Regions from separate parts of the Sporosarcina thermotolerans genome, predicted to be linked through region 1. Evidence: a T-box and tRNA genes for the amino acid it is inferred to sense, from the RefSeq annotation. Region 1 holds a T-box; the other holds one or more tRNA genes.
What was found. The T-box of region 1 lies ahead of ileS (isoleucine--tRNA ligase). A T-box ahead of a tRNA ligase gene usually reads a tRNA of that ligase, here a tRNA-Ile.
Positions count from the first base shown of each region.

Region 1 (14,386 bases):
TGGAAAAATGATTGAGGATGTGCAGGGTGCTGTGAAGCATCAGGCTAAACGTACAGTTACAGTCTCAGAATGGGTTAAAAAAGGAAACCAGTAAATCATAAATAGAGGCAATCGAATCCAATTCGATTGCCTTTTTTAGTTTACTGTTATGTTAATCTAAAGGACGTACTTCAATCGGAATGAGTGAGTGCTCCAATCTATCACGGAACTGTTCGTATTGAGCAGGAAGCTTCAATTCTTTGCCCATTGTTTCGATTGATTCATCATGTGCGAAACCTGGTGGATCTGTCGCAATTTCGAATAGAATCTCACCTGATTCACGGAAATAAATTGCATTAAAGTAATTGCGGTCTTTTACTTCTGTCACAAGTTGCCCGTTTTCTTGGGCATATTTTTGCCACTCCAAATGATCTTGGTCATCAATAGCACGCCATGCAATATGGTGAACTGTGCCAACGCCCATTGTACCGCGAGCGTCTGTGACCATTTTCAAATCGATGATGTTGCCAATTTCGGAGCTTGCTTTAAAGCGTGTATAATCGCCTTCTGTACCGATTTCCTCCAACCCCATGACGTTTAGTAAAGTCGCTTTAGTTTCTTCAGGACGGCTTGAGTACAATGTTGCTCCGGCAAATCCTTTAATCGCTACATCAGGTGTTACATCACCGAATGTCCAATCATTCGTCGGACCTTTAGCACGTTCCACCAATTCCAAGTGAAGGCCATGTGGATCGTCGAATTGTACAACCTTTTCCCCGAATCGTTCCACTTCTGTGAAAGAAATGTCGAATTTTCTAAGACGATTCACCCAGAAGTCTATGGATCCTTCAGGAATGGCGTATGCCGTTACACCGACTTGACCGTCACCGATACGACCTTGGTATGCGTTTGCCCAAGGGAAGAATGTGATGATTGTTCCAGGATTTCCACCTCCGTCACCAAAATACAAATGATACGTACCTGGATCATCAAAGTTAACTGTTTGCTTTACAAGGCGTAAGCCAAGCACGCCCGCGTAGAAGTCAATATTTTCCTGAGGATGTCCTACAATTGCAGTAATGTGATGAATGCCGGTAGTTTGTTTTTTCATTATTCTTTACTCCTTTTTGTTAGTGTGTGGTATGACTTATTAATAAATACAAAGGAAAATGCCCTTAATATATATAGTTGTTCATTACATAGTTATTAGCAAAGTATTTTATCTCGAATTAAAGTATCTCGAATTCAAGATAAATATATCACAGACCCTTACGAGCGTCAATAAAACAAATTCCAAAATAGCCAGAGGTTTCATGCGAAGTTGACTATCCACAAAAAAGGAGACCCACTTGTCTAATACAATTGAATACAAAGATAAGTTTGACAATTTTTATTTATTCTGTTACAATCAATTCCAATAAAAGCATACAAATTCGTTGATGAGAAAAAGTAGCGTTTCCCCTTGATCTACAGAGAGCTGACATTTTGGTGCAAGTCAGTGTTCAAGTGTTACGTGAATATCCTCTCTGAGAAGTTAGACTGAATTCGTTCACTAAGTCTAATCGGAAGTCCACCGTTAACAGGAACACGTATGATTGTACGTTGCTAAGTGCTATTGATCGGATCAATAGAATTAGGGTGGTATCGCGGTTAACCCCGTCCCTTTCTTGGGACGGGGTTTTTGTGTGCTGTTTATAAAAAAGTTAGGAGCGATATCAATGAACAATCAACGAATGAAAGAAACAGTTGTTCAGCGTGAGGAACGTATTCGAAACTATTGGTCCAAGGAAAGCATTTTTAGTCAATCTGTTACATTCCGAGAGGGGAAGACGCCATTTGTGTTTTATGAAGGACCGCCAACAGCTAATGGTTTGCCCCATGTAGGTCATGCCTTGGGACGGACGATAAAAGATGTAGTGGCAAGATACAAAACGATGCAAGGATTCCAGGTCGAAAGAAAAGCGGGTTGGGATACGCATGGTCTTCCTGTTGAATTAGGAGTTGAAAAACAGCTTGGAATTTCAGGGAAACAGGAGATCGAACGCTATGGCGTGGAGCCTTTTATCAACAAATGCAAAGAAAGTGTATTCACATATGAGAAGAAATGGCGTTCTTTCACGGAGGAATTAGGCTATTGGGTCGACATGGATGACCCTTATATGACGTTAAGCAACGAGTACATTGAAAGTGTATGGAACATTTTAAGTAAAGTTCATAAAGATGGACGATTGTACAAAGGTCATCGTGTATCCCCGTATTGCCCAAGCTGTCAAACTTCTTTAAGTTCACATGAGGTGGCACAAGGCTATAAAAATGTTAAGGACTTATCAGCGACTGTAAAGTTTAAGCGTCTTGATGCAGAGGAATATTTTCTTGGCTGGACGACAACACCGTGGACATTGCCTGCAAATGTGGCACTTGCCATGAACCCCACACTAACATACGTGCGTGCTATAAAGAATGGGGTAATTTATATTGTTGCCAAATCACTTGTTGAAAAAGTGCTTGGTGACGATGCGCTTCTGTTAAGTGAACATCGAGGTGCGGAATTTGAAGGCGTACATTACGCGCCGCCATTTAATTATGTATCTGTCGAGAAAGGCCATCAAGTTGTCGTAGCTGATTATGTAACAGAAGAAAGTGGTACAGGTGTTGTCCACGTCGCCCCAGCTTACGGGGAAGAAGATTATAAAACCGTTCAACAAAATGGATTGTCGTTTATCAATGTTGTAGATCAGGAAGGGCGTTATACAGAAGACGTTGTAGAGCTTGCGGGAAGGTTTGTAAAGGACTGTGATATCGACATCATTAAGATGCTTTCGGAACAAGGAAAACTGTATCATAAGGAAAAATATGAGCACAGCTACCCGCATTGCTGGAGATGTGATTCTCCGTTGCTTTACTATGCAACAGATAGTTGGTTTATCAATATGTCATCTTTAAAGGAGAAAATGCTTGAGAACAATGAAACTGTAACTTGGTATCCAGAGCATATTAAGGATGGCCGGTTCGGTAATTTCCTTGAAAACCTTGTTGATTGGAATATTAGTAGAAACCGCTACTGGGGTACACCTTTAAACGTTTGGGTATGTTCTGATTGCGAGCATGAAGAAGCACCAAGCAATATTGGAGCTCTACAAAAAATAGCCAAATCACGGGTTTCCAACAATATCGAATTGCATAAGCCGTATATCGACGAAGTGGAGTGCACCTGTCCGAAATGTAAAGGTGTCATGCTAAGGACACCTGAAGTCATTGACGTTTGGTTTGATAGTGGTTCGATGCCATTTGCGCAGTACCATTATCCTTTTGGAGATAAGGAAAAGTTCGAATCACAATTCCCTGCAGATGTAGTAATTGAAGGAATAGATCAGACGAGAGGATTTTTCTATAGTCTACTAGCTGTTTCAACCTTATTTACTGGGAAAGCCCCTTATAAGAATGTCTTGTCACTCGGGCATGTGCTGGATGAACATGGGCAGAAAATGTCTAAAAGTAAAGGAAATGCCTTAGATCCGATGGAGCTTCTTGAAGAATATGGGGCAGATGCACTGCGATGGGCTTTCTTGGTTGATAGTTCGCCATGGAATCCAAAACGCTTCTCTAAAAAGATTGTGCAAGATGCAAAATCGAAGTTGGTTGATACATTGGATAATATCTACAAGTTTTTTGAGCTATATTCGAATATAGATGGGTATGTCTATCATAAAGAACAGGTTGGGAAGAGGACGATATTGGATGAATGGATCCTCTCACGACTTCATAGTACGACGAAGCTCGTCACTGTCAATATGGAACGATACCAATTCACCCACGCGACACGTGAAATTGCTACATTAGTCGAAGAGTTGAGTAATTGGTATATACGAAGATCAAGAAATCGTTTTTGGGCTGCTGGTCTTTCAGAGGATAAGCTAGCTGCTTATTCAACACTGTTTGAGGCTTTAAGCACAATTAGCAGGTTGTTGGCACCGTTTGTACCTTATGTTGCAGAGGATCTTTATGTGAAGCTACATCAAAATAGTGTTCATTTACAAGACTATCCTTCGAGTGATGACTCGATGATTAACAACGAATTAGAGGATGATATGAGGACTATCCTGAAGATAGTCGAACTTGGCCGAAGTATCCGGAATACAAATAATATAAAGGTTAGGCAGCCATTACAGAAAATGATTGTCTATTGTAGGGAAGGGGAACGTCTTTCTCAGGCCTACACGAATATAATCAAAGATGAGTTGAATGTGAAAGAGGTTGTCTATACAGAGGATTTGTCGCAATATGAATCCACTCATTTTAAGCTTAATTTCAAAACAGCAGGCGTGACATTCGGAAATTTGGTAAATGCTATTAAATCATATTTGGAACATATTTCTCGAGAGGAGAAGATATCGTTAATTAATAATGGTCAGCTGCAAATCGATGTAAATGGTCAAAACATAACATTGCAAAAAGAACATATCAATATCGAATATGCAATTACCGAGGGCTTCGATTTGGCAGGTGATCAGCATGTAAAAGTTTTGGTGGATACACAGCTTACAGAGGAATTGTTAGAAGAAGGCCGAGTCAGGGAATTAATAAGGGCGGTTCAAGATACCCGCAAGAAAATCAATTTGCCTGTTGAGAAATATATATCGATTCACCTTTCGGCAACAGAAGCTACCAATGAAGTTATTTTGCGTTTCATGGGTTTAATTAAAGATAGTGTACTTGTTCATAGTGTAAATTTGAAAAAAATTGCTGACTCCGATCAGTACTTTGAAGTGAAGTTTGGAGAAGAGATAGTAAAGGTAGCACTTAAGTAGTGGTTTGTATTGATGATGGGACGAAAATAGAATTTGAGGACAAGAACAAATAAAGTTTTACAGTACCATTCATTATAAAAGCGAGCCTTTCGCCGATCATTCAGGGAAGGCTCGCATTTTACTTGTATTTATTTTAAAAAATCTATGATTTCATCCATTAAACCTTTAGCCAAAGGAAGATTAGGGTCCATATAAGTTGCCATGTTCCCTTCCTGATCTTCAGGTGCCTCTTTCAGAATATGGTTCATGTTTTTGATAATGGCAAGCCTTGAATCCTTTTTACCTTCATGAAGTCGTTCTGCGTCACCGACCGGAACTTGAAAGTCTCTTGTTCCGTTAATAATAAGAACAGGCGATGAAAGTTTTTGAAGTTCTTTCACAGGATCGTATTTCAACCAAGATATCATATAGGGTTGAACGGATGGACGGAACAGACTTTGGAGCTCAGCGCTGAATTTTTCCACCTGTTCGCCTTGCTTCAGCTTTTGCAAAATATCATCCGATTCTTTGAGTAAGTTAACAGGAAGCTGTGGTCCAAGCTGCTCCAGAAGGACTTGATCAATTGATCTTCCGGCTCCGGCGATGGAGATGAATGCATCCGCATCTGTTTTTTCTGCGGCTACCATACCGAGTAGTGAACCTTCACTATGGCCAATGATACCGACCTTTGAAAAACGACTGTCGTTTTTGGCGAATTCAACCCACGCAGCTGCGTCATTGATAAAGTCATCAAACAGGAGATCCTCTTCATTGCCGACTAAACTTTGGTTCACACCAACTCCCCGTTTGTCGTAACGAATACTCGCAACGCCCTCATCCGCAAGCTGTTCTGCGAGCATCTTCAGGCTATTATTTTTACCCGGGATTAAAGGTGAATTGCCGTTATGATCTGTAGGTCCGGAGCCAGCAATAATGACCATTAGTGGGAAAGGTCCATCGCCTTTCGGTACTTCCAGAACGCCGGTCATCTTACCTTCATTTAAATCGATTTGTACAGCTTCTCCCGTATCCGGAGTCTCTTCTGAACTGCCTTTTGTCAGTTCGAACGGGAAGGATTGGCCTTGTTGGGTAAAGGTTCCTGATATCTTATTCTTCTCAACACTGCCGTCAAACGTAATCTGTTGTCCTGGAAGCGTCATTTGAATGACTAATTCTGACCCGTTTAATGTAACACCCGCCAAAGGAAAGTTTTGCAGTCCTTGTGAGGGAATGCTGATTGTTCCGTTCTCCTTTGTGAAAGTGAGCGATACTAACAATGGTTGATTCGGAATATTGATGGTGCCGTTCCATACCCCTTCAATTGCCCCCAATGAATCCAGCTCCTTTTCTTTTTTACTGCATCCGGTAACTAGTAAAATGGCGCTTATAAGTAAACAAAAAGTTAGTGAAATTCTTTTCATTTGGTCCTCCTTCAAAGCATTCTGTTATACTATCATTATAACAAGGTGTTTGGATAAGTAAAGTATTATGTATTCGCGTCATACCGCCTTTTAAAAGTAGAAAAGCCCATCCACTATATTTTCCGGATGGGCTGTTTATATATACTATATAAGGCTTTTTACTACCTTTGACATCGTTCCGCCGTCAGTTTTTCCGGCAAGTAATGGTTTAGCGATTTTCATGGCGTCGCCCATATTCATTCCCTTTGTAACTCCTGCTTCTGTGAGTAGGGCGGTTACTTCTTCCTCACTTAATTGTTTCGGCAAGAATGATTTTAGCAATACCAACTTCGCTTTTTCCTGTTCGATCAAATCTTCACGCTGTGCCTTTTCAGCCCCTTCTAATGCTTGATTTGTTTGTTTGATTTCGCGGTTTACAATAGCGACTTCCTCTTCTTTAGTCAACGCGGAACCTTTTTCTTTCTCAGCGAGGTCAAGTGCGGACTTTAAAAGTGTCAGTACACCTTTGGATAGAACATCTTTTTCTCTCATGGCTTGTTTCAGTTGTTCGAATACAGTTGTTTTTAACATTTTTTAGCCTCTCCTTCCGTAATTGGATGGATACATCTGTCCAATTGCTTTATTGAAAAAATTATAGAGGAGGCTACTCTGAAATGCAACCAATGGCTATGGAACATAGGATGGTTTGTGAAGTTAGTTATGTGGAGATCATGAAAAAAGTCTTTCGTTTGGAATACAAATGTTAGTTTTCTTGAACTCTCTTTTCTATTGGAAGGCAAAGCTCCATCCTAATCTGGTTAGGGTCCAACTTCTGAATGTCGTCAGAATATACTTCCACTCCATAATCCCCTGCAATCTGATATTCCGAGTTTCTTACCCAGTTATAAAGTGCACCATACAGATTGCCCGCCTCTCCTTTCGGTCCTTCATAAGTTGTTATTACATACAGCTGTTCAGGAAATGCAAAGCCTTTCATCTCCTCCGGTGGGTTGGTAACGTCATCTACCTCCACTCCCGCAATCCATGTAAAGGGATCGGTTTCTGGATTGTAATTGGGTGGGTCGATAAAAATCCCATAACCTATTGAAGGATTGACCCGATTTTTTACTTCATGAACCCGTTTATTGAAGTCATCATGCAAGGTAGTGATCAACTTCTTCTTTCGCTCCTCACGCAATAAAACGGATAAAGTCATACCAACAACTTTGAATGCATCTATTCTTTCTGTTCGAATGTCCATATTCCATTTCCTTTCACTAGTTACTGTGACGGCCAGCCACTCCAAATATCAAGTTTATTTCCATCCGGATCATAAGCATAAAAATTAAGACCGCAGCTGCCATTATCCTCAATATCCGAAACATTCGCTCCATTGTCTTTCATTCGGAGATATAGGATATGAAAGTCATTCACTTCAAGTGTTAGTGCGCTTTGCACTGTACCGCTTATTTCTAAATAGTTGAGGGTTGTTGGCCTGGAAGTTTTTATTAGAAAAATAGAGGTACCTGAAGGAATTCGAAGTTGTGCTTGATTTTCAGTAATGGGCGCTGTTAATTCCAACCCAAGATTATTTATATACCAGTGGGCCGTTTTTTCCGTATTTGTTGTAGGTATATAAATGCAGTTAATTTCTTTTACACTCCCCAAATTTCATGCCTCCTTACAATTATTCTTTCATATAATTGTAATCTATGATAGAATTTTTGCAATACTTTAAAACTAATAGTGGTAAATAGTTGAGGACTTTTCATGAAGAGGAACTGGGGGTGGGGAAAGAATGTATAACTATGGGGCGCGGCATATCTTCATGGTCATTGCCATTGTTATCCTAATCATGTCGCCGATCTTATTGCTACCAATGCCGACGTTTATTGCTTCAAATATGCACGGATTGCAAGGGTGGGTCGTCTATGTACCAGGCAAGGCATATCTGTTATATGGGTTTGGTTTCCTGTTTTTATTCGGATCAGCGTTTATCCTATCCATATTGGATCTTAGCAAAGTTGCGAAAATCATTAGCATTTCAATTTTGCTCATAAGCGTAGCATTTTTTGCAAGCGCCGCTCAGAACTATACGTTGTTTGCGAATGATTCAATTGCATTCAGGGAGTCGATTTGGACGGATCGGCAATCATACACTTGGGATGAGCTGGAGATAGTAAAGTTCGACCTCTCGGCAGGCTTGCCAAAGTATGAATTCAGGTTTAAAGATGGCAAAGAAATAGCGCTTCCCGAAAATGGATACATAAGAGTATTTCGTTCTGGGATAGAAGGTAAATTGAAGGAACATCGTGTAGAATTTGTGAAGAGGTACTACTGAAACAATAAAGACCGCTGATTCAAAGTTTCAGCGGTCTCTAAATTAGATTTTTTTCACAAACTCTGATTTCAATTTCATTGCACCAAAACCGTCAATTTTGCAATCAATGTCATGATCACCTTCAACCAGTTTGATGTTTTTCACTTTTGTCCCCTGTTTGACGACACTTGAGCTGCCTTTTACTTTGAGATCTTTGATGACAGTGATTGTGTCGCCGTCATTTAGGACATTGCCGTTTGCATCTTTGATAACAGCCTCTTCAGCATTAGCCTCCTGTGATTCCAACGTCCATTCGTGCGCACATTCGGGGCAAACAAATAGGTTACCGTCTTCATACGTATATTCAGAGTTACATTTTGGGCAATTTGGTAGATTTTCCATAACTTAATTTCCTCCATCCAGTAGTTATACATATACTATAGCAGACATTCAGATTAATCCAAGGTAGCTGGATGAAACGTGGGTTTCCGAATGCATTTGTATATCCATGAGCTATTTGGTATATTATAAGCAATATGGAATCTAAGAAGTGGCCAAGTAAGTGGAAATTGTGAAACAGAAAGTATAGCAACCTGCTGAGAGCTATACCACCGCTTTTCATTGAACCCTACCACAGAGATGTCATGAAAACATGACCGAGTCGTTTTCGTTAACAAACGTTCGAGGGCCTACTTTTTCAGGCCAAATGAAGGTGGTACCACGTCTATCCAGCGCAAAGACGTCCTTATTTTTAGGGACAGCTTTGCGCTTTTTATTATTCAAGGAGGGAAATTAGATGAGCAATCAGAAAAACGATTTTTCAAAATGGTACATCGACACAATTCAAAAAGCAGATTTAATGGACTATACACCAGTCCGGGGATGTATCGCTTTTAAACCAGACGGCTACGAAATTTGGGAGCATATCCAAGCTGAAATGGACAGACGATTTAAGGAAACGGGACACCGTAATGCGTATTTCCCGATGTTGATTCCTGAGTCATTCTTCCAAAAAGAGAAAGATCATATTGAAGGATTTTCTCCAGAGCTTCCATGGGTGACAGAGGCAGCAGGCGAGAAGTTGGAAGAGCGTCTTGCACTACGTCCAACATCCGAAACAATGATTGGTCATTTGTATTCAGATTGGGTGAAAAGCTACCGTGATCTCCCAGTTTTGATTAACCAATGGGCGAACGTTTTCCGTTGGGAGAAGAAGACATTACCATTCATCCGCACATCTGAGTTTTTATGGCAAGAAGGGCATACTGCGCATGTTGATGAGGAAGAAGCGCGCGAAGAAACGATGCAAATGTTGAATATTTATAAGGAAGTCGTTGAAGAATTGCTTGCTATTCCTGTTTACGACGGCCAAAAAACACCTTCAGAACGTTTCGCGGGTGCGGTTGACACGTATTCAATCGAGGCGATGATGAAGGACGGGAAAGCTGTACAAGCAGGAACTTCCCACTACTTGGGCACAAAATTTGCGGAAGCGTTCGACATCAAGTATTTGACGAAGGAAAACCGTCATGAATTCGTCCACACTACTTCATGGGGAACTTCAACGCGTCTAATCGGTTCCGTCATCATGGTGCACGGTGATGAACAAGGTCTCGTATTGCCACCTCGTATCGCACCTACACAAGTTGTGTTGATACCGGTTGGTCCTTGGAAGAAGAACCCTGCCATCATGGAAAAATTGGACGAAGTGTTTGCTCAATTGAAAGCGAAGGGTATCCGTGTCCGTCTTGACGATTCCGACCAATCGCCTGGATATAAATTCAACGAGTGGGAGTTAAAAGGTGTACCTGTTCGTGTTGAATTAGGACCACGTGATTTAGAGAATAATCAAGCCCTTATGAAGGCACGTGATGAGGGTGAAAAAGTTGCTGTCGATTTGGCAAATCTTGTTGCAAGTATTGAACAGGAATTGCAAACGATGCAAACACGTCTACTTGAAAAAGCGCGTGCATTCCGTGCAGAGCATTCCCATACGCATATCGACGATCTTGAAGGGTTGAAGAAGCACATCACGGATTCTACGGAAAAAGAAGAAATCCCTGGATGGATTCTTGCTGGTTGGTGCGGCGATGATGCGTGTGAGGACAACGTGAAAGAAGAAACGAAGTTCACAACGCGAAACATTCCATTCAATCCACCAGCTGAGAAGTCAACTTGCATCAATTGTGGAAATGAAGCGAAGCATACGGTCTGGTTTGCAAGAGCGTATTGATTATTGAATGAAAAGCTGCCATCCGAAAGGACGGCAGCTTTTTTATGTCGAATTGTGTCCATTAAACGGCTAAGTGGTGATAAAGTGCTTCTAAGCGGTGATAAAGTTCTCACAACCGGTGATAAAGTGACTTTAAGCGGTGATAAACCGCTGGTAAACGGTGGTAAACCCCCGAGTCGGTGATAAACTGCCGAGAGTCGGTGATAAACTGCCGCGAGTCGGTGATAAACCCTCGAGAGTCGGTGATAACCCCTCCAGGTCACCATCTACCCACGTCACTCCCCAACAACTTCCCTCATTCTGTCTAAAAACTCTTCTCCCGACATGATCCGCTCACCGCCGCCTTGCACGAATGCATCATTTCCGCCGCCTTTTCCGTTGATGAGGGGCAACACGGCTGAGGATACCTCCTTCATACTAACCTCGACAGTTGCACCGCGAGCGGCTACAAATTGTAGCTTCTCTTCATTATCTCCAACAAGAAGGGCAATGATTGAGTCATCGCTGGCAACAAGTAAACGCGCCAATTTTTGAAGTTCCTGCACTGTTTTAGCGGAAAAAGAAGCTCCCACGATCCTTCCACTTCGACTAACAAGCAGTTCACTCGCTTCAAACTCCAACAAAGCAACTTTCGTGTCTTCCAAGGATTTCTCCAAAACCTGATTTGTCACCAATAGCTTTTCAATGGCATGGCCAACCCCATCTTCAGGTGCACTCAGCAATCTTGAAGCAATTGCCAACTCTTCGTGTTTGCGACCCAATTGTTGCAACACTCTTCCGCCGCATACAAAATGGACACGGACTTGTCGTTTTTGCTTTTCAGTCGATAATATTTTGATCAGCCCGACTTGTCCAGTTGAATTTGGATGCGTGCCGCCGCATCCGTTGTAATCGAACCCCGGTATGATTACAAGCCTGATTTCATCAGTGACCGCAAGCTGTTTCCTCAGTGAAAATTGGGTGAGTTCATCCTCAGTAGGATCCCATTTCGTTTCAATCGGACGATTTTCCAAAATGATCCCATTCGCAAGCTTTTCTACAGCCGCCAACTGATCTGCCGAAACGTCCTCGACGTCCAAATCGATGGAAACAACCCCATTTCCCAGGTGGAAACTGACTGTCTGAAACCCGAAATATTCAACAAACGCGGCAGTCAAAATATGCTGGCCCGCATGTTGTTGCATATGATCGAAGCGTCGCTCCCAATCGATAACGCCCTTTACCTCCTCGCCGGAAGGGAGATCCTCTTCAAGAAAATGGCGAATTTCACCGTCCAATTCCTCCACATCGATTACACGAACGCCATTAATCGTCCCCGTATCATGCGGTTGCCCGCCGCCAGTCGGGTAGAAAGCGGTGTTATCGAGCACGACGTATGGGCGTCCATTCGCATCTTCACTTCTATGTATAACCCAAGCTGTAAATGTCTTCAAATAAGCATCTTGATAATAAATCCGGTCTTTTAACATTCCACCGTCTCCTTGGCATTAATTTGTCTAAAAATATTGTACACCATAACGAAAAGGCTTCTCACTTATTTAAGTGAGAAGCTTCGGTCATTTTTTGAGTATAGGGAAAGGATCCATTCTATGATAGCGTCATACTTTTCCTTCCACAAATTTCTTATCGCAACTGTCAGCAAGAGTAGAACCGTTAGGCCAATCACTGAAATCCAGAATACCACTCTGAAGAACAACAGCTCCTGAAGCCCCCCAATTGCAATGGAAATTGTAAAACTACTTAATAAAATGATAGAAAAGATAGGAATCAATTGGATGAAAATATCATAATTCCTTTTCTTTAGATACCCCATGATGAATGGTGTGGTGAATGCTATTAGGACACTATACGATAGAATAATTAACGTATCGAAAACTCTTATAAAAGTATCCAATTTTCAAACCTCCTCGCTATCTACTTTTTAGCTATACCCCTTTTTGCTATAGAATATGCACTAAATTCATCAATCTTCATTTCTTCGACAAAAAAAGAGAGTGAATATACTTCACCCTCTCCATGCTATTTATTCCACAATTTCAAAGCTCTTTAACATATGCCAAAACCTTGCACCGTGTCCCTCAGCGGCTTCAAGGAAATACTTCTCGGTAATAACAAAGCTTCCGTTTTTACCGTTACTTATAACGTAAACATCGATAACTTTACCGTCCCATTTCGATTCAGTAAGCCCGTGTAGCCAGAAGCCTTCGACAGGTTCCGTTACTGATTCGACAGGTCGCAACTCAGGGAAGTCATTCTTCAGTTCAGCCTCAATTTGCTTAATGAGCTCATCCGGTTTATTCTCGGGATATTGTTTGATTTCCATGCTTACTTCCGGGTACTTTTCAGGAAGTGGTTCAATGGTTGTAATGATATCGGACTCATTCCCTTTGACCATTTTATAGTTCGTTTCATCAATATAAATGATGTACTCAGAATCCTTTCCTTCATTCAAATGGACGTTTGTCGGCTCGTCTTGTCCCTCAATACTTTGGATTATCTCTTTTTCAGGTGCGAACATATCCTTAATATTTTTTATCAGTGCAAGTCCCGAGTCTGTTTGTAAAGTGAATGCAAGTATAATGGCGGCTGCCGTAATGATAACTGCAGGGACCCATCGTTTTTTTCGTTTCACCGTAGTTCTCCTCCGTTCAAATAATTCTTGATTGATGCCATTCCAAATCTCATCCTTCATATCACTAACGTCTTTATCTGTCCGCTTAGCCAAGTCGTTCTTTATACGTTCGTCGAATTTGCTCATTGGAATTCTTCCTCCTCTTCACCAGGCTGCAATTGTTCAAGTAATTTCTTTCTTCCTTTGAATAATCGCGACTTGACAGTGTTTTGATTCAACCCTAAGATTTCCGCAATCTCTTTTTCGGAAAACCCTTTGACATACTTTAATATGATGGGAATCCTATGGATGTCGTCCAAGGACTGAATCACGTCATAAAGATCCGATAATTGATCGAATGACTCCTCCGCAAGGGATGGATTGTCTCCTATATCAACTAACTCCAACTTGGCAACCTCTTTTTTCATTAACCGAAGGCATTCATTCGTCAATATGCGATAAAACCATGGGTCAAATGGAAGTTCGGGATTATAACTTTCAATTTGTCGAAAGACGCGGATGAATGTTTCCTGTACAGCATCCTTTGCCACTTCCCGATTGCGTGTGATGGCGGAGGCTGTTCGGATTGCCGCACCGGCATACGCATCGTAAAATTGCCGGAAGGAAGCTTGGTCGCCCGCACGTATTTGCTGTATCCATTTTTGATCTTGCACGCGGCACACTCCTTTCAAACAACTAATTTGTTGCTCTTACTATATATACCCCTAATTTCACCGAAAAGTTTTCAGGACAACAGAAAAAATCCACATCATGTGTTTAGTTGTATATACAATGATGTGAATGATAGCAGTTAAGAAAATCGTACACGTTCATCATAAAAAAAATATAGAGGAGTTGCTGTGATATTTATCACATTAATTGGAGGGATATTCGTATGCGAAGAAGTAAAACAGATAAAATAAAATGAAATTTGTTATATACAGGTTAGAACAAGGGTGTTATACTGTATATATAACAAGGGAAAGGGTAGTGACTTGTATGGCGGAGTTAGCAAATATACCTTGGAATCTTATATTACCGATTCTTGTACTTCAA
Region 1 is NZ_JBHSRM010000011.1:55,616-70,001, reverse strand. It holds gene wrbA (NAD(P)H:quinone oxidoreductase) at 1-94, shown strand, start outside; gene ACFPZG_RS06735 (ring-cleaving dioxygenase) at 152-1,090, opposite strand; T-box leader at 1,407-1,646, shown strand; gene ileS (isoleucine--tRNA ligase) at 1,713-4,787, shown strand; gene ACFPZG_RS06725 (alpha/beta hydrolase family protein) at 4,916-6,187, opposite strand; gene ACFPZG_RS06720 (GatB/YqeY domain-containing protein) at 6,332-6,757, opposite strand; gene ACFPZG_RS06715 (GyrI-like domain-containing protein) at 6,930-7,427, opposite strand; gene ACFPZG_RS06710 (VOC family protein) at 7,448-7,834, opposite strand; gene ACFPZG_RS06705 (hypothetical protein) at 7,965-8,507, shown strand; gene ACFPZG_RS06700 (zinc ribbon domain-containing protein YjdM) at 8,550-8,888, opposite strand; gene proS (proline--tRNA ligase) at 9,283-10,719, shown strand; gene ACFPZG_RS06690 (alanyl-tRNA editing protein) at 10,995-12,188, opposite strand; gene ACFPZG_RS06685 (hypothetical protein) at 12,254-12,613, opposite strand; gene ACFPZG_RS06680 (hypothetical protein) at 12,743-13,477, opposite strand; gene ACFPZG_RS06675 (RNA polymerase sigma factor) at 13,474-14,004, opposite strand; gene ACFPZG_RS06670 (PLD nuclease N-terminal domain-containing protein) at 14,330-14,386, shown strand, end outside.

Region 2 (14,386 bases), on a different contig from region 1:
CAAGAGACAATATAGTCTGGTGACGATAGCGAAGAGGTCACACCCGTTCCCATACCGAACACGGAAGTTAAGCTCTTCAGCGCCGATGGTAGTAGGGGGCTTCCCCCTGTGAGAGTAGGACGTCGCCGGGCAAACCAAATTCATACATAATTGTACAAGCATATATGAGTGAAGTTGAATCATCACATCGCAGCTCCCGTTAAAATTGGGAAAAGCGAGCAGGACAAGGAATCACGATTTTAACATGGAGGATTAGCTCAGCTGGGAGAGCACCTGCCTTACAAGCAGGGGGTCGGCGGTTCGAACCCGTCATCCTCCACCATAATATTTCCAACAAATGATTTGCCGGTGTAGCTCAATTGGTAGAGCAACTGACTTGTAATCAGTAGGTTGAGGGTTCAAGTCCTTTCGCCGGCACCACTTTTAGAGCCATTAGCTCAGTTGGTAGAGCATCTGACTTTTAATCAGAGGGTCGCAGGTTCGAATCCTGCATGGCTCACCATTTTCTTGACTAAGGTCTCGAAATGAATACGCGGGTGTGGTGGAACTGGCAGACACGCTAGACTTAGGATCTAGTGCCGTAAGGCGTGGGGGTTCGACTCCCTTCACCCGCACTTTCAATGCGGAAGTAGTTCAGTGGTAGAATACGACCTTGCCAAGGTCGGGGTCGCGGGTTCGAATCCCGTCTTCCGCTCCACTTTCTTAAGCCGGGGTGGCGGAACTGGCAGACGCACAGGACTTAAAATCCTGCGGTAGGTGACTACCGTACCGGTTCGATTCCGGTTCTCGGCACCAATTTTCTTATAAAGATGCGCCCGTAGCTCAATTGGATAGAGCGTCTGACTACGGATCAGAAGGTTGTGGATTCGACTTCTGCCGGGCGCGCCATTTTAAATCACGGGAAGTAGCTCAGCTTGGTAGAGCACTTGGTTTGGGACCAAGGGGTCGCAGGTTCGAATCCTGTCTTCCCGACCACTTCTTTGGGGCCTTAGCTCAGCTGGGAGAGCGCCTGCCTTGCACGCAGGAGGTCAGCGGTTCGATCCCGCTAGGCTCCACCATATAATTAAAATAGTTTTCCTGGCGGCGTAGCTCAGCTGGCTAGAGCGTACGGTTCATACCCGTAAGGTCGGGGGTTCGATCCCCTCTGCCGCCATCCTAAAGGACCTTTAGCTCAGTTGGTTAGAGCAGACGGCTCATAACCGTCCGGTCGCAGGTTCGAGTCCTGCAAGGTCCACCACTATTTGTATACACACGGAGGAATACCCAAGCCTGGCTGAAGGGATCGGTCTTGAAAACCGACAGGGGTGTTAAAGCCCGCGGGGGTTCGAATCCCTCTTCCTCCGCCATTATTTTTAAACAGACATAGTGGCTGGAAACAAAATAGTAAGCGTAGGATATAAAAATCTTACGAATAACATTATCGCGGGGTGGAGCAAGTCGCATCACGCAGAATGCGATTTGTATAATTTCCTAAAAGGAAATTATAGTTAAGTCCTAAAGCAAGACAGTAAGCGTAGGATAAAAAAATCTTACAACTAACATTATCGCGGGGTGGAGCAGTGGTAGCTCGTCGGGCTCATAACCCGAAGGTCACAGGTTCAAATCCTGTCCCCGCAACCAAATGGTCCCGTGGTGTAGCGGTTAACATGCCTGCCTGTCACGCAGGAGATCGCCGGTTCGATCCCGGTCGGGACCGCCATTTCTTTTAAGATACATAGTAACCGAGAAAAATAGTTATGATGTATGATTGGCTCAGTAGCTCAGTCGGTAGAGCAAAGGACTGAAAATCCTTGTGTCGGCGGTTCGATTCCGTCCTGAGCCACCATTCTTGCGGGTGTAGTTTAGTGGTAAAACCTCAGCCTTCCAAGCTGATGATGAGGGTTCGATTCCCTTCACCCGCTCCATGGGGCCTATAGCTCAGCTGGTTAGAGCGCACGCCTGATAAGCGTGAGGTCGGTGGTTCGAGTCCACTTAGGCCCACCATTTTCCGCAGTAGCTCAGTGGTAGAGCAATCGGCTGTTAACCGATCGGTCGTAGGTTCGAGTCCTACCTGCGGAGCCAATTTTATACGGGGAAGTACTCAAGAGGCTCAAGAGGCGCCCCTGCTAAGGGCGTAGGTCGCGAAAGCGGTGCGAGGGTTCGAATCCCTCCTTCTCCGCCATATTTATATGGCCCCTTGGTCAAGCGGTTAAGACACCGCCCTTTCACGGCGGTAACACGGGTTCGAATCCCGTAGGGGTCATTTCATAAAGACAGCCACATCCATTTTAAAGGATGTGGCTGTCTTTTATTTATCTTCTGTATAACTGTCTTTTAGATGATATGGAATATCGCCAATAGGGGATTCAATCCCTTCGTCATCTAGTCTCTCTTCGTATTCTTCGGATAACTCAGACCTGACGTACCCGCGTGCCTCCCCAGTAATATCCGTGCTAACAAAATCCTCCAATTCTTCAGCAGAACCATCAGAGATTTCATCATAGTATAATGTATTATAATTATCACGGTCTCCAGTGAAATCGGATGGTGTTTCAGAAGTACCGGATTTCGCTATTTCTTGAAAGCTGTCTTCACCGTCTCTATGGAGTCCTTCTCTACGATCACGATCAGCAAATGAATTAGGATTTGCCATGATTAATATATCCTTTTCCGATGGTCTATCATTTGGTATATCTTGGTCAGGGCTATGTTCGATGCAGTAGGTTGTATAAGGCAATGCTTCGAGCCGTTCGAAAGGTATTTCACGGTTGCATAATTCACAATAACCATATGTTCCGTCTGAAAGGGCTTGTAATGCATTTTCTGCTTTGTTGAATTCATCGCCTGCATGTACATTCAATGCCATGTCTTTTTGGCGTTCAAAGAGTTCTGTTCCCAGGTCGCCAGGATGATTGTCGTATGATGACAATTCGCCTACAGCATCTCTTTCTGAATTTCTGATATCGGTCTCTTTTTCCGTTTTAGCATATTGTGTTTTCATTTCCATCAATTCTTGTTTAATTATGTTTTTTTGTTGATCGGATAACATATTCAGCACATCCTTTTTTGTATTATCGATAGTATGGACTTTGTGGACGTTTCTCATAGCAATTAAAGTGTTTCCTTTATCAATTCCCTTGAGATAGGATAAGCTAAACCTTGAGTTTTATTATTTAATCGCTCGTTCTTTTCAAAAAGCGCTCGTTTATTCCCACAAGCTCTCATTCTTTCCCTCACCAATACTCAACTAAAACACCCCCGCCAATAAAAAAACAGGCGAGGGTAAAATTCCCCCGCCTGTTAGAGATTAATCAAAAAGAATGCCGACTAAAATTCCAATTCCTAAAAGTAATCCAAAAAGAGTATTTGTTATCGCTGTGTTCTTCATTGCAGGCATGACCTGTAGTGGAACAGTAAATGATCTGAACGTAGATATAGCATTAATGGGTTTCTTAACACTAAGTAATACAAGCAACGCCCATGGTGTTAGGTGACCGAGTAAAATAAGTGCAATGACCCAAATGTAAGAAATGACGAAAAATAATGTAAGTATGGTGATGGCATTGTTTCTTCCGACTAAGATAGCCAACGTTTTTCTTCCGCCTTCTTTATCGCCTTCAAGGTCACGGATATTATTGGACATCATAATTGCAGCGACAAGAAGCATGCTTGGTATAGAAATAAGTACAGCATCTGTCGTAACAGTACCTGTCTGAATATAAAAGGCAATCAGGATCAGAAGCATACCCATGACTACACCTGAAACAAGCTCTCCAAAAGGTGTGTAAGCGATTGGAAGCGGACCGCCGGTATAAAGATAGCCAATCAGCATTGAAATGGCTCCAACGAGTGCAAGACCCCAAGATGTTTGCATACAGATGTAAATTCCGATAAGAACGGATATTGCATAAAGTGCAAGGGCTATGTTTAAAACGGTTTTAGGCTTTACACCATTACGGACAATCGTTCCTCCAATACCGATGGAATGTTCAGTGTCCAACCCAAGTTTGAAATCATAATACTCATTGAACATATTCGTTGCCATTTGTATTAAAATGCTTGCCAAAAGCATGGCGAAAAATAATGGGAAATGAAGTTTTCCGTAAGTCAGCGCGATCATTGTTCCGAGGAAAACCGGAGCGAACGCTGCTGTTAATGTATGCGGGCGTGTAAGTTGCCACCAAATACGCCATCCAGTATCTGCTTTAATAGTATGTTGCAATTTATTCTCTCCTATCCTAATGTTTCCGTTATCCATTGTACTCCAAAATGCATTAAAGAGGTATCCCCTTTGCATTATCTATGCGAGAAACGGGTAAATTCGGTATAATAAAAGTAAGAAATTTATTCTTCATTTAAAATACAGGTTCGGAAGTTGAGCTGCAGGTTGATTGAACATGAAGGAGAGAATATGATGAGTCATAAAATCACAGATGTGCAGAAAAACCGGGAGGTGACGATATCTCCCGCTACACGTTTTTTTACGGAGACTGTTGAAGTGGGGCGTTTATCCGCATTGTCATTTTTTGAAGCCGGCGTGTCCCTTTATAAGAACGAACGCTTTTATTGGCAGAACTCAGATAAAACATTGACTCTTGTTGGGATTGGACATGCTTATACATTATCAAATCAAAAGAAAACGAATCGCTATATGGATATATCGGAAAAGTGGAAGCAATTATGTTCTGTCTTGATAAAAGAGGAAAAGGATGTTGATCCTATTCTTTTTGGTGGATTTTCCTTTGATGAAGAAAACCGAAGGAATTCTGAATGGGACGAGTTTCCATCTGCCTTTTTTGTCGTTCCTTCTTTTCAAATGAAAATCGAGGAAGGTAGAACACTGATTTCCATCAATATGATTACGGACAAAAAGGAAGCAGCTGAAGACTTTGAAAGGTTGCGTGAGGAAAGGGACCATCTCATCCATCTTGCCCAGGTTGAGGAATTTGATTTTACCGACTCGAATGCAATTTTATCGACGAATGAGCGAAACAAAGAGCATTATCTAAATGCAGTGGAAAATGTAACAAAATCCATCAGAAATGGCAAAGCCGATAAAGCTGTAATTGCACGTGTAATAGAGCTCCAATTTGAACATGACGTAAATGATGTTAGTGTGCTGCATTCCATATCGAATGAACAGCAAGAGAGCTATCACTTTGGACTTCAAAAGGGAAATTCACTCTTTTTTGGTGCAACACCTGAACGTTTAATAGAAATCCGCGATGGTAAAGCCTATTCGGCATGTGTAGCCGGTTCAATTAGGCGTGGAAAAACGGCAGCTGAAGATCGGAAGCTTGGAGAAGAGCTTTTGGGTGATCGGAAAAATCGTGAGGAACATCAATACGTTGTCGGTATGATTTCGAGTATTTTTGAATCCTATTGCAATGAGGTACGGATCCCTAAAGCACCTAAATTGATGAAGATCAGGGATATCCAGCATCTTTTTACACCTGTTGAAGGAAAACTTGGGCAGGAAGTTGATATCTTTTCTTTCGTAGAAGCTTTACATCCAACACCTGCACTTGGTGGCGTTCCAACGGATGTCGCATTAAAAATTATTGGGGAAGAAGAAGGAATGGATCGCGGGTTTTATGCTGGTCCGATAGGCTGGACTGATGCCGCTTGCAATGGGGAATTTGCAGTAGCCATCCGTTCTTCGTTGATAAAAGAAGACCATGCCTATTTGTACGCGGGAGGGGGAATTGTAGCAGATTCTAACCCTGAGGAAGAATACGAAGAGACATGGGTGAAGTTTAGACCAGTTTTAAGGGCGCTTGGAGGAAAGCTTAATGGATGACCGGACAGTGTTAACAAATCATGTTTTACGAATGACAGATACTTTATTGAAAGCTGGAGTAAAGGCTGCTGTAATTAGCCCAGGCTCACGTTCCACGCCACTCGCATATGCATTTGCAGCTTCAAAAGAACTTCAGACATATATGCAGGTAGATGAAAGATCGGCCGGCTATTTTGCTTTAGGCCTTGCGAAGGCTACCGGGAACCCAGTTGCGCTTTTATGCACTTCCGGAACTGCAGCATCCAATTATCATCCGGCAATCACGGAAGCGTTTTATGCACGTGTGCCTTTAATTGTACTTACTGCTGACCGTCCGCATGAATTACGAGGCGTTGGGGCTCCGCAGGCGATTGACCAATTGAATATGTATGGTAAGCATGTAAAGTTCAGTGTGGATCTTCCACTGGCGGAAGAGAATGAAGAACTTGATTGGTTCTTGGAGCGGCATGTCAATCGTGCGGTTTCAATCGCAATGACGAAACCAATGGGGCCAATCCATTTGAATGTCCCGCTGCGTGAACCTTTACTGATCGATTTTGAAATGAAAGTTGCACAGTCCACATTTATTGAAAGAGTGCATGGAGAAATTGAGCTTTCGACTCAACAAAGGCGGACATTTCAATCGCTATTCGAAAACACAAAGAATGGACTAATCATTGCTGGTGAATTACCCGTCGGATTTGATAAGGAGCGATTCTGGGAATTTGCGAATAAAATGCAATGGCCTGTACTATGTGACCCATTATCTAATTTACGGTCTGAAGTACCGGAAGAATATAGCGATTTATGCATAGCCCATTATGACGCAATACTAAAAAGTGAGAAGTTTGCGGAGGGTGCTGTTCCGGATACTGTTATCCGATTTGGTCCGCAACCCGTATCCAAACCTTTGTCACTATTCCTGAAGAAAGTTCGTCCAAATGTCTTCATAGCTGTTGATGAAGCACCCGAATTCCGTGATTCACTCGGAGTAGTTACACATCATTTACAGGCTTCCCCTGAATCAGTATTTGATATTCCGAGCCAAAGTGAACCGAATGCATATACAGCAATGTGGTCGGCTGCAAATGACCTTACTGAAACAGCGACGCATCAATATGAGGGCCAACTGGGAGATGAAGGGATAATTGTAAAGACATTATTTCAAATGATTCCTGACGGCAGCGATTTATTCTGCGGAAGCAGTATGCCAATCCGTGATGTAGACACTTTCTTTAGTAAGACGAATAAAGATATAGCGCTATTTTCAAATAGAGGGACAAACGGTATTGATGGGGTCGTTTCTACAGCGTTCGGTTTAGAAGCGGCACGGAAAAGGCCTACTTATTTGTTAATCGGGGACCTGTCCTTTTTACATGATGTGAATGGATTGATTGTTTCCAGATTCCATGAAACCAGTTTGACGATCGTCTTGGTGAATAATGATGGTGGCGGCATTTTCTCGTATTTGTCGCAGTCAACTGTGCCGAACCATTTTGAGGAATTATTCGGTACACCTACGGGATTGACGTTTGAGCATATCGGGGCTATGTACGATGCGCAGTATGCCGCAGTAAATACAGTTGAAGAGTTCAAAGAGGAAATCCAAAAGGATAAAACAAAGCCGGTCCGGATCATCGAAGTATTTACAAGCAGACCTATTAATGTCAAGGCTCATCGCGCATACTGGGCTGATGTAGTTGAAAGGCTCGATGGAAATGAATGATGACTGCAGCATTCAAATCCGTGGACTCTCCATCCATGTCGAAATGGAGGGGGAGCCGCATCTTCCGACAATCATTTTTCTACATGGTTTTACAGGATCTACAGCTACGTGGCGTGAGGTCAGAGAACAATTTAGAGGAAGTTACAGGACTGTCTCGATCGACTTGACTGGGCATGGAAAAACAACAATTCCCGAAAATCCAGAACGATACTCGATGGAGGAGCAGATTGAAGACCTGAACGAACTTATTGAACAGCTTTCAATCCAATCTTTTTATTTGGTAGGCTATTCGATGGGCGGGCGAATCGCCTTGGGGTATACGATAAAGTATCCTGAGCATGTGCGTGCTTTAATTCTTGAAAGTGCATCGCCAGGATTGAAGGAAGAGCTTGAAAGAGAACAACGTAGAAATGCGGATGCATTGCTTGCAAAGAAAATCACCGAAAATGGCATTACCTCTTTTGTCGACAAATGGGAGAACATTCCTTTATTCGAATCCCAAAAAAGCCTTTCAGAGAAGAAGCGGCAAGACGTCAGGACTGAACGGCTTCAGCAAAGCGAGATAGGACTTGCAAATAGTCTTTTAGGGATAGGAACAGGAAGTCAGAAATCTTATTGGGATGAACTTGAAACGCTTAACACCGCGGTTTATCTCATAACCGGAGAGTTTGACGCGAAATTTGTTGCGATTGCCCGGGAAATGAAGAATCTTGTAGAAAAATGTCGACACTCTATCGTTCCAGAAGTAGGACATGCAATTCACGTGGAAAATCCAAGTATCTTTGCTACAATGATTAAGGAGTATTTACACCAATTGAAGGAGGAAGAAAATGACACGTCAATGGGAAACAATCCGTACATATGAAGATATTAAATACGAAAAGTATAACGGCATTGCGAAAGTGACGATCAACCGTCCAGAAGTTCGCAATGCATTCCGTCCTAAAACAGTAATGGAGTTAATCGATGCTTTTTCACGAGCACGGGATGATAGCAGCATCGGAGTCATCATACTGACAGGAGAAGGCGAAAAGGCATTTTGCTCAGGAGGAGACCAATCTGTCCGTGGACATGGAGGGTATGTCGGAGATGATGAAATTCCGCGTTTGAACGTCCTTGATCTACAAAGATTGATCCGTGTAATTCCGAAGCCCGTCGTTGCAATGGTTGCGGGCTATGCAATCGGCGGAGGACATGTACTGCACGTCGTATGTGATCTAACGATTGCCGCAGACAATGCTCGATTTGGACAAACAGGTCCGAAAGTCGGTTCATTTGACGCTGGCTATGGCTCGGGTTACTTGGCTCGCATCGTCGGCCATAAAAAAGCGAGAGAAATTTGGTTCCTATGCCGCCAGTACGATGCTCAGCAAGCATTGGATATGGGCCTAGTTAACACGGTTGTTCCATATGAGCAATTGGAAGATGAAACAGTACAATGGTGTGAAGAGATGCTTGCAATGAGCCCAACAGCGCTTCGCTTCATCAAAGCCGCCATGAATGCAGATACTGACGGTCTTGCTGGTCTTCAACAAATGGCAGGGGATGCAACATTACTTTACTATACAACGGATGAAGCGAAGGAAGGAAGAGACGCATTCAAAGAGAAGCGTAAACCTGACTTTGGCCAATTCCCGAGATTCCCTTAATCATTTGATCAATAATGGGATAAAAATTTTAAAGCTGCCTTTGAATGGCAGCTTTTTTATTGAGGTGAAAAAAATTGATACCTAATTGGTTGTTGAAAAGATCCAGCCTGACACCAAGTCGGACAGCCCTTTCATTCTGTGGGAAACAATGGACGTTCCAAGAACTGAAACAAGAAGCCGATTTAATCGCGAGGAAATTAAGGATGAATGGTTTAGAAGAAGGTGATCGGATCGCCTTATTAGGACCATCCAATCCAGATATGGTGTTTGTTATACACGGCTGCTTACTAGCTGGACTTGAAATTGTCATGCTGAATAGCAGATTGTCCACAAAAGAGATTTTATGGCAATTAGGCGATGCAAATGCATCCCTATTAATCGTTGAGGATGAACTATTAAGACAAACAAAGATTCAAGATGTCCCAATGATTACGTTTTCGTCCCTTCAGTCAAGCGAGCAACGAGATTTCACCATTTCTAAAATGTGGAATGGCTCGAGAACAATTACAATCATGTATACGTCAGGAACAACGGGATTTCCGAAAGGCGTCCGTCAGACAGCAGGTAACCATACATCAAGCGCACTATCATCCGTATTGAATTTAGGTTTGACAGAAGAAGATAGCTGGCTTTGCACAATGCCCTTATTCCATATCAGCGGTTTTTCCATTCTTGTGAGATCGGTCATTTACGGGATGGAAGTGAAGCTTTACGAGAAATTTGATACAAAGACGATCGTCGATGAGATTAGGAATGGTACAGCAACAAGAATGTCAGTTGTTGCGACAAGTTTACGGCGCATCCTTGAGGAGTTCGAAGAAACTGAAACTGTGGCTCATCCTACTTTCCGGACGATGTTAGCTGGAGGAGGACCCGTGCCGGACGATTTCCTCAGAAGAGCCGAAAGCCGTAAGTTACCAGTATTACAAACGTACGGAATGACCGAAACAAGCTCACAGACGGCTACGTTATCTTCGGAAGATGCTTTGCGTAAATCCGGATCTGCAGGCAAACCACTCTTTTTTAACCAAATTAAAATCAGAGATACTGAACAACCGGGAGAGTTAGGTGAAGTTCTTATTGCGGGTCCCCATGTAACTCCTGGTTATATCGGACACGCTGTAGATAGGGATCCATTAGAGGATGGTTGGTTGCCAACTGGTGACATCGGGTATTTTGACGACGAAGGATATTTATTCATCGTTGATAGGCGATCGGACTTAATCATTTCTGGTGGAGAGAATATTTATCCGGCAGAAGTGGAAAACGCTTTGCTTAGCCATCCACTGGTAAAGGAAGCGGGTGTGTGTGGTCAAAGCCATCCAGTATGGGGCAGTGTGCCAGTCGCCTTTATTGTTTTAAGTGGAGATGTTGCTGAAGAAGAATTGGACATGCACTGTGGGGAATTACTTGCACGATATAAGATTCCTAAAGCTTATTATTTTGTAGATCAGTTGCCACGCAATGCATCGAATAAATTATTAAGACGTGAATTAAAAGAATGGGCTTCTTTGAAATAAATTATAAATGCCACCAACGTTTTTAGACGAAGGTGGCATTTAAATTATTTTCCGGAAAGAGCTTGTTCAAGAACACGTAAGTTACGTTCCATTAGCGTAAAATACGTCTCATTGTTCTTTACATCTTCTTGTGTAAGAACACCTAAATTATGGAGCGTCAATGATTCGGCGCCGATTTCCTTTCTGACGACTTCAGTCAGTTTGGATGATACATTTTGCTCGAATAAGATATAGTGAATCTGTTCTTCTTTTGCTTGCTCAACAATTTGTGTAAGTTGTTTTTGCGAAGGCTCGCTTTGTGAGTTCAAACCTGCTATCGCTACTTGAGTTAAACCATATTCATTGGCGATATAGCCAAATGCAGCATGGGAGACAAAAAAGGTTTTTGTTTTCGCATTGGCTGACAATTCCTTGAAACGTTCATCGAGTTCTATTAAATCGTCTTCCAATAAGCTGAAATTCTTGCTGAAGCTTTCTTCTTGATCGGGCATTTTAGCGATAAGCGACTCTTTTATTGAAGCTGCCAATTCGATACTTAGTTTAGGAGAAATCCAAACATGGGGATCGAAATGTCCATGATCGTGATCTTCATCTTCATGTTCTTCATGTGATCCCTCTTTTAATTGATCGTCCGAAATAGAATTCCCGGTTGCCACCAATTCAACATGCTCACCCTTTAACGTCTTTTGAGCATTCTCAACAAATCCTTCCAAACCGAGACCTATGTAAAAGAACAAATCTGCATCAGATAGGGCTATCATATCTTTTTGTGTAGGGTCGAATGAATGTTCATCTGCTCCAACAGGGTAAATGGAATGGACATCGACAAATTCTCCGCCAATCCGCTCCGTGAAGTATTGTAGGGGATAAACGGTAGTATACACAGATAGCGTGTTTCTGTTTTTCGTTTCTATCGCGCCATTATCATCCTTGTTCCCGCATGCACTAACTAATAATGTAAGAATGAGCATGAGGGGAATGAGTAATTTTTTATTCATAATAAAATTTCCTCCGTCACTAACTGTAATCGTTCCGATTTATAATGCTTTCTTATAATACAAGAAGAATGGGATTTTAGCAAGAACAAAGAAACAGCCCAGTTCGTGTTGTTAGTGATGTTGTCAATTCTCTTTGTTAATCCTTTCAGGCACTGGGTCAAACCCGCCTTCATGAAATGGATGGCATTTTGAAATTCGACGTATCGCAAGCCAAGAACCTTTCATTGCACCATGTTTTTGTATTGCTTCAACACCATAGTGGGAACAAGTAGGATAAAAACGGCAGGTTGGCGGAGTTAGTGGAGAGATTATTTTTTGATATATTTTAATAAGGCCGATCAATATTGTTTTCATTTTAAAGGCTCCTTCATTTGCATATATGTTTAGTTTATTTGTTCCGGTGGTAAATTAACAGGGAGAAGCATTATAAATGAAAAGAGGTTTTTTCATGACTAAAGAATTAATAGAAGAACTGAATGTACAAGTGTCTACATGGTCGGTCATGTATGCAAAATTGCATAATTATCATTGGTATGTAAAAGGGAAACAATTTTTTACGCTCCATGAAAAATTTGAAGAGCTTTACAATGAGGCAACGGCTCATATGGATGAGATTGCCGAAAGGATTTTGACACTTGGAGGCAATCCGACAGCGACCTTAACGGAGCATTTGGAGCAGTCTGTCGTTAAAGAGGCGAAAGGCAACGAACAAGCCGAGGAAATGGTGAAGACGATTGCTGACGACTTCGGTAAAATTATGAAGTCGTTGAAGAAAGGCATGGATGTCGCTTCGCAAGAGGGTGATGATATGACGGAAGATATATTGAATGCAACCTACCAAAGCATCGAAAAGCATCAATGGATGTTGAATGCATTCCTTGGTGAGTCGAATAAATGATAGGAATGTCTTGAATTATCGACTATTTCTCCGATAAAGTAATATGTAAGGAGGAATGGGCAATGAACATAAATTCTATCATGGCAAGCCAATTGAGAAGTCTACAATCGACTGTTCAAATGAGCGTCATGAATAAAGCGTTATCCATTAACACGGCGGCGGTGACTGATATGCTTCAAAGTATGGAGGATCAACCTTCTGCTGCCCTGCATCCTCATAAAGGGATGTCCATCGATGTGAAGGCATAATTAATCGAGCACGGATTCCTATTAAATTTATAGGAGTTCGTGCTTTGTTTTCATTTACATGCATTGTTTGACAGGAGTGAACCATACTAATAAAAAAAGGATGGGACATTCACATGGATAATGATAAAGTAAGGATGTATGTTTCAATTGCTAATCAACAAGTCTATTCGCATAAAGATGATTCGCCTTGGGAATATGAAGTAGAAATGAGCAGAGAGTTTCTTCCTGTTTTTAATCAATTATTTTCACAAATAGGGCGTTTGGAGTTCAGTAATCTACTCAGAGGCCATTCGCGGCCATTTTTCCAGTATCATTATGATCGGGATAACCATGACATTGATCTTAGAACGATGAAATTGTATGCGTTAATTCATGAATTTACGGATGATGAGACGAAGAAGTTCATCGAGAAATTGCCTTACTTCACAAGGGGCAATCCGAAGATAACATCGGCTCCCGTTCAACCATTTAGTTGACTGAAAGGACGTGAAGTCATATAACTACAACATTTAAGGACCTACGAGGTGCACATGTTGAGCTAACTTTCGGAGAAAACCGCTTTGGAATGGAAGCCCGACATGTGCTTATTGTTTTAAAACATAATGGTAAATGGCTATTAACCCGCCATTCAATCCGTGGAATAGAATTCCCGGGCGGCAAAGCGGAAGAGGGAGAGTCAATCGAAGAAGCGGCAATCAGGGAAACGATTGAAGAGACTGGTGCCACGATAACCGATTTAGTGAAGTTCGCGGAATACGTCGTTATGAGTAATGTGACATTTTGTAAAGCGGTGTTTACCGGAAAAGTCTCGATGATTGATGAAAATCCGACGTTGTTTGAAACGGAAGGCGCTTTATGGATGACTGCTGAGGAATTAAATGACTGTAAGGAGTTAAGTTTTCATATGAAAGATGCTGGTATGGTTGAAATTCGTAAGTGGGTGGAAACGTATGTACAATAACGGGGCTATTTTACATAGAAGAGAGTATCCTTCGCCGAATCCCCACGTCCGCCTTGAAGAAATTACGTATTGGTCGGACGGCTTCAAAGTAAAAGGATTGTTAGCTGAACCGATTGTTGAAGGGCAATATGAAGGAATCATTTATTTACGCGGCGGCATTCAACATGTCGGAATGGTTAGACCCTCCCGAATTGCACAGTTTGCTTCACAAGGCTTCGTTGTGTTCGCACCTTACTACCGTGGAAACAGAGGCGGGGAAGGGCGAGATGAGTTTGCTGGAGATGACCGACAAGACGCAGTAAATGCCGTTGAAGTGTTAAAGCAAAGCACAAGTGTAAATAAGGAAAGAATTCATCTCTATGCCTTTTCTCGTGGTGGAATTATGGCGTTATGGACAGCCATCATAAGGGAGGATATTACATCCGTTGTTACATGGGCTGGAGTTTCAGATGTCGTTTTTACATACAATGAACGAAAAGATATGCGCCGAATGATGAAGCGAGTCATCGGTGGCACTCCTAATAGTATGCCTGATGCTTATCGCGAGCGTACTGCATTGTTTAGGGTTGATGAAATAGATGCTCCAGTGTTAATTATACATGGAATAAAGGATGATAATGTTTCATTC
Region 2 is NZ_JBHSRM010000013.1:682,320-696,705, reverse strand. It holds rRNA gene rrf (5S ribosomal RNA) at 16-131, shown strand; tRNA gene ACFPZG_RS11485 (tRNA-Val) at 247-322, shown strand; tRNA gene ACFPZG_RS11480 (tRNA-Thr) at 345-420, shown strand; tRNA gene ACFPZG_RS11475 (tRNA-Lys) at 427-502, shown strand; tRNA gene ACFPZG_RS11470 (tRNA-Leu) at 533-614, shown strand; tRNA gene ACFPZG_RS11465 (tRNA-Gly) at 623-697, shown strand; tRNA gene ACFPZG_RS11460 (tRNA-Leu) at 707-795, shown strand; tRNA gene ACFPZG_RS11455 (tRNA-Arg) at 812-888, shown strand; tRNA gene ACFPZG_RS11450 (tRNA-Pro) at 899-975, shown strand; tRNA gene ACFPZG_RS11445 (tRNA-Ala) at 983-1,058, shown strand; tRNA gene ACFPZG_RS11440 (tRNA-Met) at 1,080-1,153, shown strand; tRNA gene ACFPZG_RS11435 (tRNA-Ile) at 1,161-1,237, shown strand; tRNA gene ACFPZG_RS11430 (tRNA-Ser) at 1,254-1,346, shown strand; tRNA gene ACFPZG_RS11425 (tRNA-Met) at 1,546-1,620, shown strand; tRNA gene ACFPZG_RS11420 (tRNA-Asp) at 1,624-1,699, shown strand; tRNA gene ACFPZG_RS11415 (tRNA-Phe) at 1,750-1,825, shown strand; tRNA gene ACFPZG_RS11410 (tRNA-Gly) at 1,831-1,904, shown strand; tRNA gene ACFPZG_RS11405 (tRNA-Ile) at 1,907-1,983, shown strand; tRNA gene ACFPZG_RS11400 (tRNA-Asn) at 1,987-2,061, shown strand; tRNA gene ACFPZG_RS11395 (tRNA-Ser) at 2,071-2,161, shown strand; tRNA gene ACFPZG_RS11390 (tRNA-Glu) at 2,171-2,242, shown strand; gene ACFPZG_RS11385 (TraR/DksA C4-type zinc finger protein) at 2,288-3,028, opposite strand; gene ACFPZG_RS11380 (1,4-dihydroxy-2-naphthoate polyprenyltransferase) at 3,287-4,201, opposite strand; gene ACFPZG_RS11375 (isochorismate synthase) at 4,394-5,779, shown strand; gene menD (2-succinyl-5-enolpyruvyl-6-hydroxy-3-cyclohexene-1-carboxylic-acid synthase) at 5,772-7,484, shown strand; gene menH (2-succinyl-6-hydroxy-2,4-cyclohexadiene-1-carboxylate synthase) at 7,471-8,349, shown strand; gene menB (1,4-dihydroxy-2-naphthoyl-CoA synthase) at 8,315-9,133, shown strand; gene ACFPZG_RS11355 (o-succinylbenzoate--CoA ligase) at 9,208-10,653, shown strand; gene ACFPZG_RS11350 (metal ABC transporter solute-binding protein, Zn/Mn family) at 10,698-11,651, opposite strand; gene yidD (membrane protein insertion efficiency factor YidD) at 11,775-12,005, opposite strand; gene ACFPZG_RS11340 (Dps family protein) at 12,100-12,549, shown strand; gene ACFPZG_RS11335 (putative motility protein) at 12,612-12,797, shown strand; gene ACFPZG_RS11330 (transposase) at 12,911-13,273, shown strand; gene ACFPZG_RS11325 (NUDIX hydrolase) at 13,363-13,758, shown strand; gene ACFPZG_RS11320 (alpha/beta hydrolase family protein) at 13,748-14,386, shown strand, end outside.
Region 2: it has a tRNA-Ile gene. The T-box ahead of ileS (isoleucine--tRNA ligase) is inferred to sense a tRNA for this amino acid. The anticodon was not compared.